Regions from separate parts of the Streptomyces sp. NPDC047525 genome, predicted to be linked through region 2. Evidence: riboswitches for the same ligand, from Rfam matches in the RefSeq annotation. Region 2 holds a riboswitch; each other region holds the start of a gene.
The links. A riboswitch is a leader RNA that binds a small molecule or an ion and turns the genes downstream of it on or off. The one in region 2 is predicted to bind cobalamin.

Region 1 (4,085 bases), on a different contig from region 2:
CGGGCTCGAAGGCCTTCACGCCCTCGGACAGCGCCCGCTCGATGTCGAGCGCACCGACGAGACGGTCCTCGGACGCGCCGACGGGCAGCTCGACCATCCGCGCGTCGCGCACGGCGGCCCCGCCGGCGTCGTGCGGCCCGTCGGGGCAGGCCGGGTCGGGGGCGGCCGGATCGCAGGAGAAGCGGCATCCGGCGACGACGGGCACCTGCGGAAGGAGGGCGGAAAGGGCCCGCACGGCGGTGGACTTGGCGGTCCCCTTCTCCCCGCGCACGAGCACGCCGCCGACGGCGGGCGAGACGGCGTTGAGCAGCAGGGCGAGCCGCAGGTCGTCCTGCCCGACGAGAGCGGTGAACGGATAGGGGGTACTCACAAGGCCTCCATTACGTGGTGCGGGGCGGGGCAGGGGACAGCGGCAGGAGGGTCATGAGGGCGCCCCCGGTGGGATGAAGGGGAGGCCGGGCGGGGCGCCGGTCTCGATCAGACGGAACAGGGCGTCCGTGTCCGCGTGTTCCTCGATCAGGTCACCGAGCAGGTCGAGCTGCTCCTCGCGCAGCGCGCCGAAGCTGGTGTCGGGCGCGGGCACGAAGCGGCGCCCCGCGGCGCGGGCGACCTCGGTGAGGAAGCGGCGCCGGAACGCGTCGGACTCCAGGGAGCCGTGCCAGTGCGTGCCCCACACCTCGCCGACGCGGCAGCCGTCCAAGAAGGGCTCTCCGCCCAGGACTTGGGCGACGCCGTGATGGATCTCGTACCCCTCGACGGGTTCTCCGAGGGCCTCGCCGACCGGGCGCGCGAGGGTCTTCTCGCGCTCGAAGCGCACGCGCACGGGCAGCAGTCCGAGCCCGTCGACGGCTCCGGCCCGCGACTCGACGTCGTCCTCGATGTGCTCGCCGAGCACCTGGAAGCCACCGCAGATCCCGAGCACGGGACGCCCCTCGGCGGCGCGCCGCGCGATGGCGTCCGCGAGGCCGCGCTCGCGCAGCCACTGAAGGGCGCGCACCGTCCCGCGCGTCCCCGGCACGACCACCAGATCGGCGTCGACGAGCTCGTCGGCCCGGTCCACGAACCGCACGACGACGCCGGGTTCGGCGGCCAGCGCGTCCACGTCCGTGAAGTTCGACATCAGCGGCACGGCACAGACGGCGACCCGCAGCACGTCCTCACCGACCGGGGGAGCGACGACGGACTCCCTGACGGCACCCCGCAGGGACACCCGCAGGCCGTCCTCCTCGTCGATGCCGAGGCCGTGCTGGAACGGCAGCACACCGAACGTACGCCGCCCGGTGAGCCCCAGCAGCATGTCGAGCCCGGGTTCGAGCAGCGAGACGTCGCCCCGGAACTTGTTGACGAGATACCCGGCGACCAGCTCCTGGTCTTCGGCGCCGAGCAGCGCTGTCGTCCCGAAGAAGGAGGCGAAGACGCCACCGCGGTCGATGTCGCCGACGACGAGGACGGGGAAGCGGGCGGCCCGCGCGATCCCCATGTTCACGATGTCCGTACGCCGCAGATTGATCTCGGCGGGACTGCCCGCGCCTTCGCAGATCACGGCGTCATAGCTGCCCCGAAGTTCCTCCAGGCATCCCACGACGGTGGAGAGCAGTGCTTCCTGCCGCCCACCGTGGTAGCCCCGCGCGGTCATCTCGCCCACGGGCTTGCCCATCAGGACGACCTGGCTGCTGCGGTCGCTGCCCGGCTTGAGCAGCACGGGATTCATCAGCGCGCTCGGCTCGACGCGGGCGGCCTGCGCCTGCATGGCCTGGGCGCGCCCGATCTCGGCACCTTCGCGCGTGACGAAGGAGTTGAGGGACATGTTCTGTGCCTTGAAGGGCGCGACGGAGACCCCCTTGCGGGCCAGCCACCGGCAGATCCCGGCGGTGACGACGCTCTTCCCCGCGTCGGACGTGGTCCCTGCGACGAGCAGTCCACCACTCATGAGGCCCTGCCTTTCCGTATCGTGCTCACGGCCGCGGCGACCCCCAGGGTCAGCAGCCCCACCCGCCGCGACAGCTTCACGGCCCGCTCGATGTCGGCGACTTCGACGCCCCGCCCTTCCCCGTTCAGGACGGGCCGGTGCTCGACACGCCCCGCGTACGAGAGAGTCCCCCCGAGCCGTACGCCCAACGCCCCGGCGAAGGCGGCCTCGACGGGCCCCGCGTTGGGGCTCGGGTGCTTGGCGGCGTCGTCACGCCAGGCCCGCAGCGCACCGCGCGGCGAGTCCCCCGCCGCGGCCGCGAGCACGGCGGTGAGCCGGGCGCCCGGCCATCCCAGTACGTCGTCCAGGCGGGCGGAGGCCCACCCGTAGCGCCGGTACTTCGCGGACTTGTGCCCGACCATGGCGTCCAGCGTGTTCACGGCCCGGAAGCCGACAAGCCCGGGGACCCCGCCCAGAGCCCCCCACACCAGGGCCCCCACCACCGCGTCGGACGTGTTCTCGGCGACGGACTCGACCACGGCACGCGCGATGCCGTCGGCATCCAGCGCCTGCGGATCGCGCCCGCACAGATGCGGCAGCCGTTCCCGCGCCACCTCGACGTCCCCGGCGGCGAGCGCCCCGCCGATGGCCCGCGCCTCACGGCCGAGGGAGGTGCCGCCGACCACGGCCCAGGTGGTGGCCGCGGTCAGCGCGACGGACGCGGCGCGGGAGTCACGTACGAGAGAAGAGACCAGGGCGGCGGCACCGGCCGCGCCCCCGGCACACACCACGGCGTGCAGGGCGCCCCACCCGCGGTGGTCACGCCACAGCACACGCTCGACGGCGCCGGCGGCCCGCCCGAACGCGGCGACCGGGTGCCCGCGACGAGGATCGCCGAGGAACAGATCACCGAGGAGGCCGGCGGCGGCGCCGTACGCGAAGTCGCGATCGGCACGCACGGGTTCAGCCGGCCGGTACGTGGAGGGGAACAGACAGGGGCACAGGAACCGGCAACGGGCGGCCGCGCATGGCGATATGTCCTCACTCAGGGTGTCCGCGCCCTGGTTCGACGTGACCGGCGGGGAGAGTTCCTGGCTTCCGAGGAGTCCGCTCCTCGATGACAGTGGCGGGACCGCGCCGGATTCGCACCGGCTTCCTCTCCTGCCGCCGTAATGGCTCCGGCAGTCCACCACGCCCGCGAACGCCCGTCAACTTGCCGTTGACCTGGGACGGGAGAGTGTGCCGAGGCACACATGGGGCCGGTTTTTCCCTAGGCCTGGAAATTGAACTTTCCTAGACTGGAACGCGACAACCGGAGAGCGGTCCACGAGTGATTCGGTCCGGGTCGTTACGTGGTGTGGTGGTTCTCGGCGGACCTCTCGGCCCTCCGAGATCACGGCGCTATCGTGCATCGGCGTGGGCGGAGCACGCCGACATGGACGCGCGTCGAGCGGCGCCGGCTCTCGGGCAGGGGGAGGTCGGCGTGGCCAAGGAAAGTCCGTGCGGGTGCTTCTGGCGCAGGAGCAGCTACAGCGGGGCCGACGGAGATTGCGTCGAAGTCGCCTTCATACGGAATGCGGTGATCGTCCGTGATTCGCAGAACCCGTCGGGGCCACGTGTCGTCTTCTCCGACAAGCGCTGGCAGGCGTTCCTGAACGCTTTCGTCGGTGCCGGGGGAGAAAGAGGGGGAACAGGATGACTGAGCATCATCTCGCCGAAGTGCGGCACCTGGTGAACGGTGTGCACGGGGGGAAGCGGAAGGCATCAGGGGTTGTCGTGGTGGTGGCGGGGTGTGTGCTGCTCGGCGCGGCCGCCACCCTGGTCGGCGCGGCGGCTTCGCTGCTGGTCGAGGGCACGGCCGCCCGTCTCGCCGTCTGGGCCTTCGCGGCCATGGCGGCCGCCGTGTCCATCGGGCTCTGGTGGGGCTTGGCCGAGTTCAGGCAGGATCATCGGCCTCGGCCCTGGGCTCGGGCCGCTGAGCGGGAACCACAGCACGGCGGTCGTCGCTGAGTGTGGGCGTCGCCCCTGTCTGCGAGATCAACTGGGTGAGCTGGCGGCTCAGCGCGATCACGGGGGCCGAGAAGACGGCGATCACCGAGCCGACCGTCCAGAAGCCCGTCATGCCGACGGCGCCCAGGACGACGAGCACTCCGGTGAGCGTCAGCACCAGAACGAG
Region 2 (4,085 bases):
GCTTCCGGCTCCCCGCTCGACTTCTCCATCGCCACTGCCCGCATACGGGCGGACGACTCCTGGCAGGTGGCGCCCCCCGCGCCCGGCCTGACCGACCGCCGCGTGGAGATCACAGGGCCGCCGGAGCGCGGCATGGCGGTCAACGCCCTCAACTCCGGTGCGCAGGTGTGGATGGCGGACTTCGAGGACGCCACCTCGCCCACCTGGGACAACATCGTCGGCGGTCACCTGAACCTGCTCGACGCCATCGAGCGCAGGATCGACTTCAGCACACCGGAGGGCAAGCGTTACCGGCTCGGCGAGCAGGTCGCGACCATCGTCGTCCGCCCGCGCGGCTGGCACCTGACCGAGGAGCACCTGCTGATCGACGGGCGGCCCGCGCCCGCATCGCTCGTGGACTTCGGGCTCTACTTCTTCCACTGCGCCCAGCGGCAGATCGACGCCGGACACGGCCCGTACTTCTACCTTCCGAAGCTGGAGAACCGCGACGAGGCCCGGCTGTGGAACGACGTGTTCGTGCTCGCCCAGGACCTCCTCGGCATCCCCCGCGGCACGATCCGCGCCACCGTCCTGATCGAGACCATCACGGCGGCCTTCCAGATGGAGGAGATCCTCTACGAGCTCCGCGAGCACAGCTCCGGCCTCAACGCGGGCCGCTGGGACTACCTCTTCAGCCTCATCAAGACCTTCGGCCACCGCACCGACTTCCTGCTGCCCGACCGGGCGAAGGTCACCATGACGGCCCCCTTCATGCGCGCGTACACCGAACTCCTCGTCCGCACCTGCCACAAGCGCGGCGCCCACGCCATCGGCGGCATGGCCGCCCACGTTCCCGGCAAGGACCCGGACGCCCACCAGGCGGCCCTCGCCACGGTGCGGCTCGACAAGGAGCGCGAGGCCGAGGACGGTTTCGACGGCTCCTGGGTCGCCCACCCCGCCCTTGTGCCCGTCTGCCGCGCGGTGTTCGACGGGGTGCTCGACACGCGCCCGCATCAGATCGACCGCACCCGTGACGACGTCGAGGTGACGGCGGCCCGGCTGCTCTCCGTGCGCCGCATCAGCGCGCCACCGACGTCCGAGGGCGTACGCACCAACATCGCTGTCGCCCTGCGCTACTTCGCCGCGTGGCTGCACGGGCAGGGAGCCGTCGCCCTGTACGGGCTGATGGAGGACGCCGCCACCGCCGAGATCGCCCGGGTGCAGATCTGGCAGTGGCTGCGCCACCGGGTCGTGGATCGCGCGACGGTCCTCGAACTGGTGGAGGACGAGCTAGCCGCCCTGGGCGCGGAGTACCCGTGGGCCCCTCTCGACGAAGTCCGTGGCCTCTTCGAACGGACCGCCCTGGCACGGGAGTTGCCCGCGTTCTTCACCACGGACGCCTACAGCCGTCACCTCGTGCGCCGCCCGGAGGGACAGTCATGACCACGGCCATCCGGCGGGTCGGTGTGGTGGGCGGGGGCCAGATGGGCGCCGGGATCGCCGAGGTGTGTGCCCGCGCCGGCCTGGACACCGTGGTCTGCGAGGCCGACGCCCTCGCCGCACGCGCCGCCGCCGAGCGGGTCGCCGTGTCGCTCGAACGCGCCGTCCAGCGCGGGAAGTTGGACCGCATCGGCGCCGAGGACGCACTGGCCCGCATGGTCTTCACCGGCAGCCTCGACGACCTGGCCGACCGCCAGCTCGTCGTCGAGGCCGTCGTCGAGGACACTGCGGCCAAGACGGAGATCTTCACCACCCTGGACAAGGTCGTCGAGGACCCCGAAGCGATCCTGGCCACCAACACCTCCTCCATCCCGGTCATGCGTCTGGGGATGGCGACCCGGCGTGCCGACCGTGTCCTCGGGCTGCACTTCTTCAACCCCGCCCCCGTGCTTCCCCTGGTCGAGGTCGTGTCCTCGCTGCACACGGCCGCACGGACCGTCGCCGCCGTCGAGGACTTCGCCACGCACACCCTGGGCAAGACGGTCGTACGGTCCCAGGACAGAGCGGGCTTCGTCGTGAACGCGCTGCTCGTCCCCTACCTCCTCTCGGCGATCCGGATGACCGAGTCCGGCTTCGCCACGCCCGCCGACGTGGACGCGGGCATGGAGCTGGGCTGCGCGCACCCGATGGGGCCGCTGAAGCTGGCGGACCTGATCGGCCTCGACACGGTCGCCTCCATCGCGGCATCGCTCTACGAAGAGTTCAAGGAATCCCTGTACGCCCCGCCGCCGCTGCTCCAGCGCATGGTGGAGGCGGGGCTGCTCGGCCGCAAGAGCGGCCGCGGGTTCCACACCTACGACCGGGGCTGAGGGGCCCGGGTCCGCCGCCGGGCTGAGGGGCCCGCGGCTGCTGTGAGCGGGCGCGCGGAACAGAGTGGTGATCTGTTCCGCGCGCCCTCATGTGCCGATCCGGGCGGGGTCCGTGTCTCACCTCACGGTCCGGAATGTGATCAGTACTGCCCAGAAGGCCGAACACCCTCTAGCCTGACCTGTGCAGCTGGTTCGCCCTGTCCGCCAGGCAGACGCGTCGTAAGAGGGAACCCGGTGGGAATCCGGGACTGCCCCGCAGCGGTGAGTGGGAACGACCGCCGTCATACGCACTGGATCCGAGCGCGGATCCGGGAAGCGACGGCCAGTAGGAACCTGCCTCGGCAGGTGTGCCCGCGAGTCCGAAGACCTGCCCGTTGCCCGTACGTGACCCCTCACGTGCGGACATCCCGGTGACCTCGTGGGCGGGTCGGCGTCAGATCAGGTGGAGCACCGCGCCGGTGGCGCGCGTCAGGTCCGCCCGGTTCGTCATCCCTTCGCGTCCGCGTCCCGTCCCGGGATCTCAGGAGTCATCTCGCGAAGGAGATTTCCGTGACAGCGAAGTCCGCGGCAGCACAGGCCACCGTGTACGGCTACCCCCGCCAGGGCCCCAACCGGGAACTGAAGAAGGCCGTCGAGGGTTACTGGAAGGGCCGAGTCACCGCCGACGCCCTCCGGGACACCGCCGCGCAGCTGCGCCGGTCCACCTGGCAGCACCTGGCCGACGCAGGCATCCACGAAGTGCCGACCGGCGACTTCTCTTACTACGACCATGTCCTGGACACCAGCGTCATGGTCGGCGCCGTCCCCCAGCGGCACCGCGAGGCCGTCGACACCGACGCGCTCGACGGCTATTTCGCGATGGCCCGCGGCACCCAGGACGTGGCGCCCCTCGAGATGACCAAGTGGTTCGACACCAACTACCACTACCTCGTGCCGGAGCTCGGCCCCGACACCGTCTTCACCGCCGACTCCGCCAAGCAGGTCGCGGAGCTGAAGGAGGCTGTCGCGCTCGGTCTCGCGGCCCGGCCGGTGCTCGTCGGCCCGGTCACCTATCTACTGCTCGCCAAGCCCGCGCCCGGCGTGGCCGCCGACTTCGAGCCGCTCACCCTCCTGGACCGTCTGCTGCCCGTGTACGCCGAGGTCCTCGCCGACCTGCGCGCGGCGGGCGCCGAGTGGGTGCAGCTCGACGAGCCCGCCCTGGTCCAGGACCGCACCCCGGCCGAGCTCAACGCCGCCGCCCGCGCCTACCGCGACCTCGGTGCGCTCACCGACCGCCCTCAGCTCCTCGTCGGCTCGTACTTCGGCAGGCTCGGCGATGCGCTTCCGGTGCTCGCCAAGGCGCCGGTCGAGGGCCTCGCCCTGGACTTCACCGAGGCCGCCGCGAGCCAGCTGGAGGACCTCGCCGCCGTCGGCGGGCTGCCCGGCAAGCGTCTGGTCGCGGGCGTCGTCAACGGCCGCAACATCTGGATCAACGACCTGGAGAAGTCCCTCAGCACACTGGGCACGCTCCTGGGCCTCGCCGACCGGGTCGACGTCTCCGCGTCCTGCTCCCTGCTTCACGTCCCGCTGGACGCCACCGCCGAACGGGACATCGACCCGCAGATCGCCCGCTGGCTGGCCTTCGCCCACCAGAAGACCGCCGAGATCGCCACGCTGGCCCGCGGCCTGGCCCAGGGCACGGGCGCCATCACGGCCGAACTGTCCGCCAACCGCGCCGGCCTGGCGTCCCGCTCGGGCTCGGCCCTCACCCACGACCCGGCCGTACGCTCCCGCGTCGCCGCGATCACCGGCGCCGAC
Region 3 (4,085 bases), 520 kb from region 2:
GCCCCTACGGGGCGGCCCAACGCGGCCTTCGCCGTGGCGCGTACGTCGTCCAGAGCCTTGGCGCAGCCGGGCCTGCCGATGCAGGCCCCCACTCCGGTCCAGGGTGAGTCTGATCCGGTGATGAGACCGGCGGCCCCCAGTTCCTCCAGGAGCTGCGCGGCCGCTGTCCGCTCGACTCCGGGCAGGACGACTCCGCGCCAGGGGGTCAGCCGCAGCTCGCCGCCGCCATGGTGGCGGGCGGTGTCCGTCAGCGTCTGCCACTGGGGTGCGCTGACGCTTCCCAGGGGCAGGCCGAGGGAGAGGGCGGCCGTGGGGTGCGGGCCGGACACGACGCCGAGGGCGGGTCCGCCCGGATCCCGGGGGAGGGGCGCGGTGGTGCGGGTGACTTGGAGTCCGGCCTGGCGCAGGCGGTGCAGGACCGAGTCGAGCAGAGGGCCGACGCCGCTCGGCAGGTCGGTGACCCGCCACGCACTGGCGTCGGGCGCCTGCTCCAGGAAGGTCTCGGCCGCGATGAGCGCGGCCCGCGGTGCCTGCGCGGCCGCCAGCAGGACGGCGTCGTGCGCCGGGCCGATCCGCAGCAGCGCCTCGTCCTCGCCCCGCGCCGTCAGGGTCACGTCGCCGCCGAGCGCCCCCACGTCGCCGCGGCCGTCGTCCAGGGCGAACAGGAACCGGCCGGACAGAGCGGCGGCCCGGTCGCCGGCGCACAGCAGCTCGTCCAGGGCGGACAGCCACGGGCGGATGTCCGCCTCGCCCCGGCCGTCGAGTCCCGCGAGCGGGGAGGCCACCACATTGCGCACCCGCTCATGGCGTTCGGAGGGCAAAAGCCCCGATTCGCCCAGCAGGTAAGCCAGTTCACCGCCGCAGTCCGCGGGCAGCCCGCGCAACTGCACATTGCCGCGCGATGTGAGATGCAACTCCCCGTCTCCCAGCCGCTCCGACGCGTCCCGCAGCACGTCGGCCTGGCCCGCGCTCAGCACACCGCCCGGGATGCGGACGCGGGCCAGGGCCCCGTCGTCCGCCCGGTGAAGGCGCAGCGTCCCGGGGCAGGCGTCACCGCGGCCGCGGGCAGACTCGTCTCCCGAGAGCGCGGGCGAGGGGACCGATGGGGGCATGGCGGCGAGCATACCGACCCATCGCAGCAGGTCCGCCTGCCCCCCCGGTAGTTGATCGGCCCTTAGTATTCCTAGCGACGGGTCAGCCGGCCCGTCGTCGCCACAGACGGCGACAAGGGGAGGAAGCCCGGTGCGATTCCGGCGCGGTCCCGCCACTGTGAGCCCGGTGCGCATGCCGGGTGAGTCAGGAACTCCCTTCCCCGAGCTCTCGTCCGCTCGAGCAGGGGAGACGCCATCGACACCACCCGGGGCGTGGACACCCCGAGGAAGGCCCGACGCCGCATGATCCTGCTCCTGTCGACGTCCGACACCGACCTGCTCAGCGCCCGCGCCGCCGCAGGCCCGGTCGCCTACCGCTTCGCGAACCCCTCCCGGCTCCCGCTCGAGGACCTTCCGCAGCTCCTGGACGGCGCTGATCTGGTCGTCGTACGCCTCCTCGGCGGCGTGCGCGCCTGGCAGGAGGGCCTCGACCAAGTCGTGGCGACCGGCCGCCCCGTGGTCGTCCTCACCGGCGAACAGGCCCCCGACGCCCAGCTGATGGCCGCATCGACCGTGCCCATCGGCATCGCCGCCGAGGCCCACGCCTACCTGGCCCACGGCGGCCCCGACAACCTGGAGCAGCTGGCCAGGTTCCTCTCGGACACCGTCCTGCTCACCGGCCACGGCTTCGAGCCGCCCGCCCCCGCGCCCTCGTGGGGCCCCTTGGAGCGCACCGCCCGTCAGGTCGAGGGACCGACCGTAGCGGTGCTCTACTACCGCGCCCACCACATGAGCGGCAACACCGCCTTCATCGAGAGCCTGTGCCGCGCGGTCGAGGACGCCGGAGCGCGCCCGCTGCCGCTGTACGTGGCCTCGCTGCGTACTCCCGAGCCCGAACTCATCGATGAACTGCGCGCCGCCGACGCGATCGTGACCACGGTCCTCGCGGCGGGCGGCACGCGCCCTGCCGAGGCATCGGCGGGCGGCGACGACGAGTCCTGGGACGCGGGCGCCCTCAGCGGCCTCGACGTCCCCATCCTCCAGGCGCTCTGCCTCACCAGCTCACGCACCGACTGGGAGGGCAACGACGAGGGCGTGTCCCCGCTGGACGCCGCAAGCCAGATCGCGGTCCCCGAGTTCGACGGCCGCCTGATCACGGTGCCGTTCTCCTTCAAGGAGATCGACGAGGACGGTCTGCCCGCGTACGTCGCCGACGCCGAGCGCGCGGCACGCGTGGCCGGCATCGCCGTGCGGCACGCGCGGCTTCGCCACATCCCGGCCGCCGACAAGCGCATCGCGCTCGTCCTTTCCGCCTACCCGACCAAGCACTCGCGGATCGGCAACGCGGTCGGCCTCGACACCCCCGCGAGCGCCGTCGCCCTGCTGCGCCGACTGCGCGAAGAGGGCTACGACTTCGGTACGGAGGAGGTCCCGGGCCTTGCCTCCGGCGACGGCGACGAGCTGATCTACGCCCTGATCGAGGCGGGCGGCCACGACCAGGAGTGGCTCACCGAGGAGCAGCTGGCCCGCAACCCCGTCCGCATCCCGGCGGCCGACTACCGCCGCTGGTACGCCACGCTCCCCGCCGAGCTGCGCGAGTCCGTGGAGCAGCACTGGGGCCCGGCCCCCGGCGAGATGTTCGTGGACCGGTCGAGCAACCCGGAGGGCGACATCGTCCTCGCGGCCCTGCGCCGCGGCAACCTGCTCATCCTCATCCAGCCGCCGCGCGGCTTCGGCGAGAACCCGATCGCGATCTACCACGACCCCGATCTGCCGCCCTCGCACCACTACTTGGCCGCCTACCGCTGGATCGCCGCGTCCGCCGACGACAACGGCTTCGGCGCCGACGCGATGATCCACCTGGGCAAGCACGGCAACCTGGAGTGGCTGCCCGGCAAGAACGCGGGCCTGTCCGCCGCCTGCGGCCCCGACGCGGCCCTGGGCGATCTGCCCCTGATCTACCCGTTCCTGGTCAACGACCCAGGGGAGGGGACGCAGGCCAAGCGGCGCGTCCACGCCACCCTCGTGGACCACCTCGTACCGCCGATGGCCCGCGCCGACAGCTACGGCGACATCGCCCGCCTCGAGCAACTCCTGGACGAACACGCCCAGATCGCCTCGATGGACCCGGCGAAGCTGCCCGCGATCCGCGCCCAGATCTGGACGCTGATCCAGGCCGCCAAGCTCGACCACGACCTGGGGCTCGAGGACCGCCCCGAGGACGAGGGCTTCGACGAGTTCATCATGCATCTCGACGGCTGGCTCTGTGAGATCAAGGACGTCCAGATCCGCGACGGCCTGCACGTCCTGGGCGGCGCCCCGGCCGGCGCCGACCGCGTCAACCTCGTCCTCGCGATCCTGCGCGCCCGCCAGATCTGGGGCGGCACGGCCTCCCTCCCCGGCCTGCGCGAGGCGTTGGGCCTCGACGAGTCCGCGGCCACCCGCACCGCCGCCGACGAGGTCGAGGAGAAGGCCCGCGCCCTGGTCCAGGCGATGGACGACGCCGACTGGGCCCCGGAGGCCGTCGCGACGGTGGCCCAGGGGCACCCGCAGTCCGTAGCCGACATCCTCGCCTTCGCCGCCCGCGAGGTCGTACCGCGTCTGGCCGCCACGACCGACGAACTGGACCACGCCGTCCACGCGTTGAAGGGCGGCTTCGTTCCCGCCGGGCCCTCGGGCTCCCCGCTGCGCGGCCTGGTCAACGTCCTGCCGACCGGCCGCAACTTCTACTCCGTCGACCCCAAGGCGGTGCCCTCGCGCCTCGCCTGGGAGACCGGCCAGGCCCTGGCCGACTCGCTCCTTGAGCGCTACCGCAACGACAACGGCGACTGGCCGACCTCGGTGGGCCTCTCCTTGTGGGGTACGAGCGCGATGCGCACCGCCGGTGACGACGTCGCCGAAGCGCTCGCCCTCCTTGGCGTCCGTCCGGTCTGGGACGACGCGTCGCGCCGCGTGACGGGCCTGGAGGCGATCCCCGCCGACGAGCTCGGGCGC

Region 1: it holds a riboswitch for cobalamin, as region 2 does, so the genes downstream of both, ABZ833_RS40950 (cobalamin biosynthesis protein) here and metE (5-methyltetrahydropteroyltriglutamate--homocysteine S-methyltransferase) in region 2, are expected to answer to the same signal.
Region 3: it holds a riboswitch for cobalamin, as region 2 does, so the genes downstream of both, cobN (cobaltochelatase subunit CobN) here and metE (5-methyltetrahydropteroyltriglutamate--homocysteine S-methyltransferase) in region 2, are expected to answer to the same signal.

Annotation. Positions count from the first base shown of each region.
Region 1 covers NZ_JBEYTL010000024.1:44,798-48,882, reverse strand. Annotated here, with positions in the region: gene ABZ833_RS40960 (putative cobaltochelatase) at 1-370, opposite strand, end outside; gene ABZ833_RS40955 (cobyric acid synthase) at 422-1,930, opposite strand; gene ABZ833_RS40950 (cobalamin biosynthesis protein) at 1,927-2,868, opposite strand; cobalamin riboswitch at 2,973-3,107, opposite strand; gene ABZ833_RS40945 (DUF397 domain-containing protein) at 3,345-3,608, shown strand; gene ABZ833_RS40940 (hypothetical protein) at 3,674-3,859, opposite strand; gene ABZ833_RS40935 (hypothetical protein) at 3,846-4,085, opposite strand, start outside.
Region 2 covers NZ_JBEYTL010000001.1:806,967-811,051, forward strand. Annotated here, with positions in the region: gene aceB (malate synthase A) at 1-1,422, shown strand, start outside; gene ABZ833_RS03895 (3-hydroxybutyryl-CoA dehydrogenase) at 1,419-2,288, shown strand; cobalamin riboswitch at 2,460-2,678, shown strand; gene metE (5-methyltetrahydropteroyltriglutamate--homocysteine S-methyltransferase) at 2,838-4,085, shown strand, end outside.
Region 3 covers NZ_JBEYTL010000001.1:282,304-286,388, reverse strand. Annotated here, with positions in the region: gene cobG (precorrin-3B synthase) at 1-1,124, opposite strand, end outside; cobalamin riboswitch at 1,174-1,326, shown strand; gene cobN (cobaltochelatase subunit CobN) at 1,395-4,085, shown strand, end outside.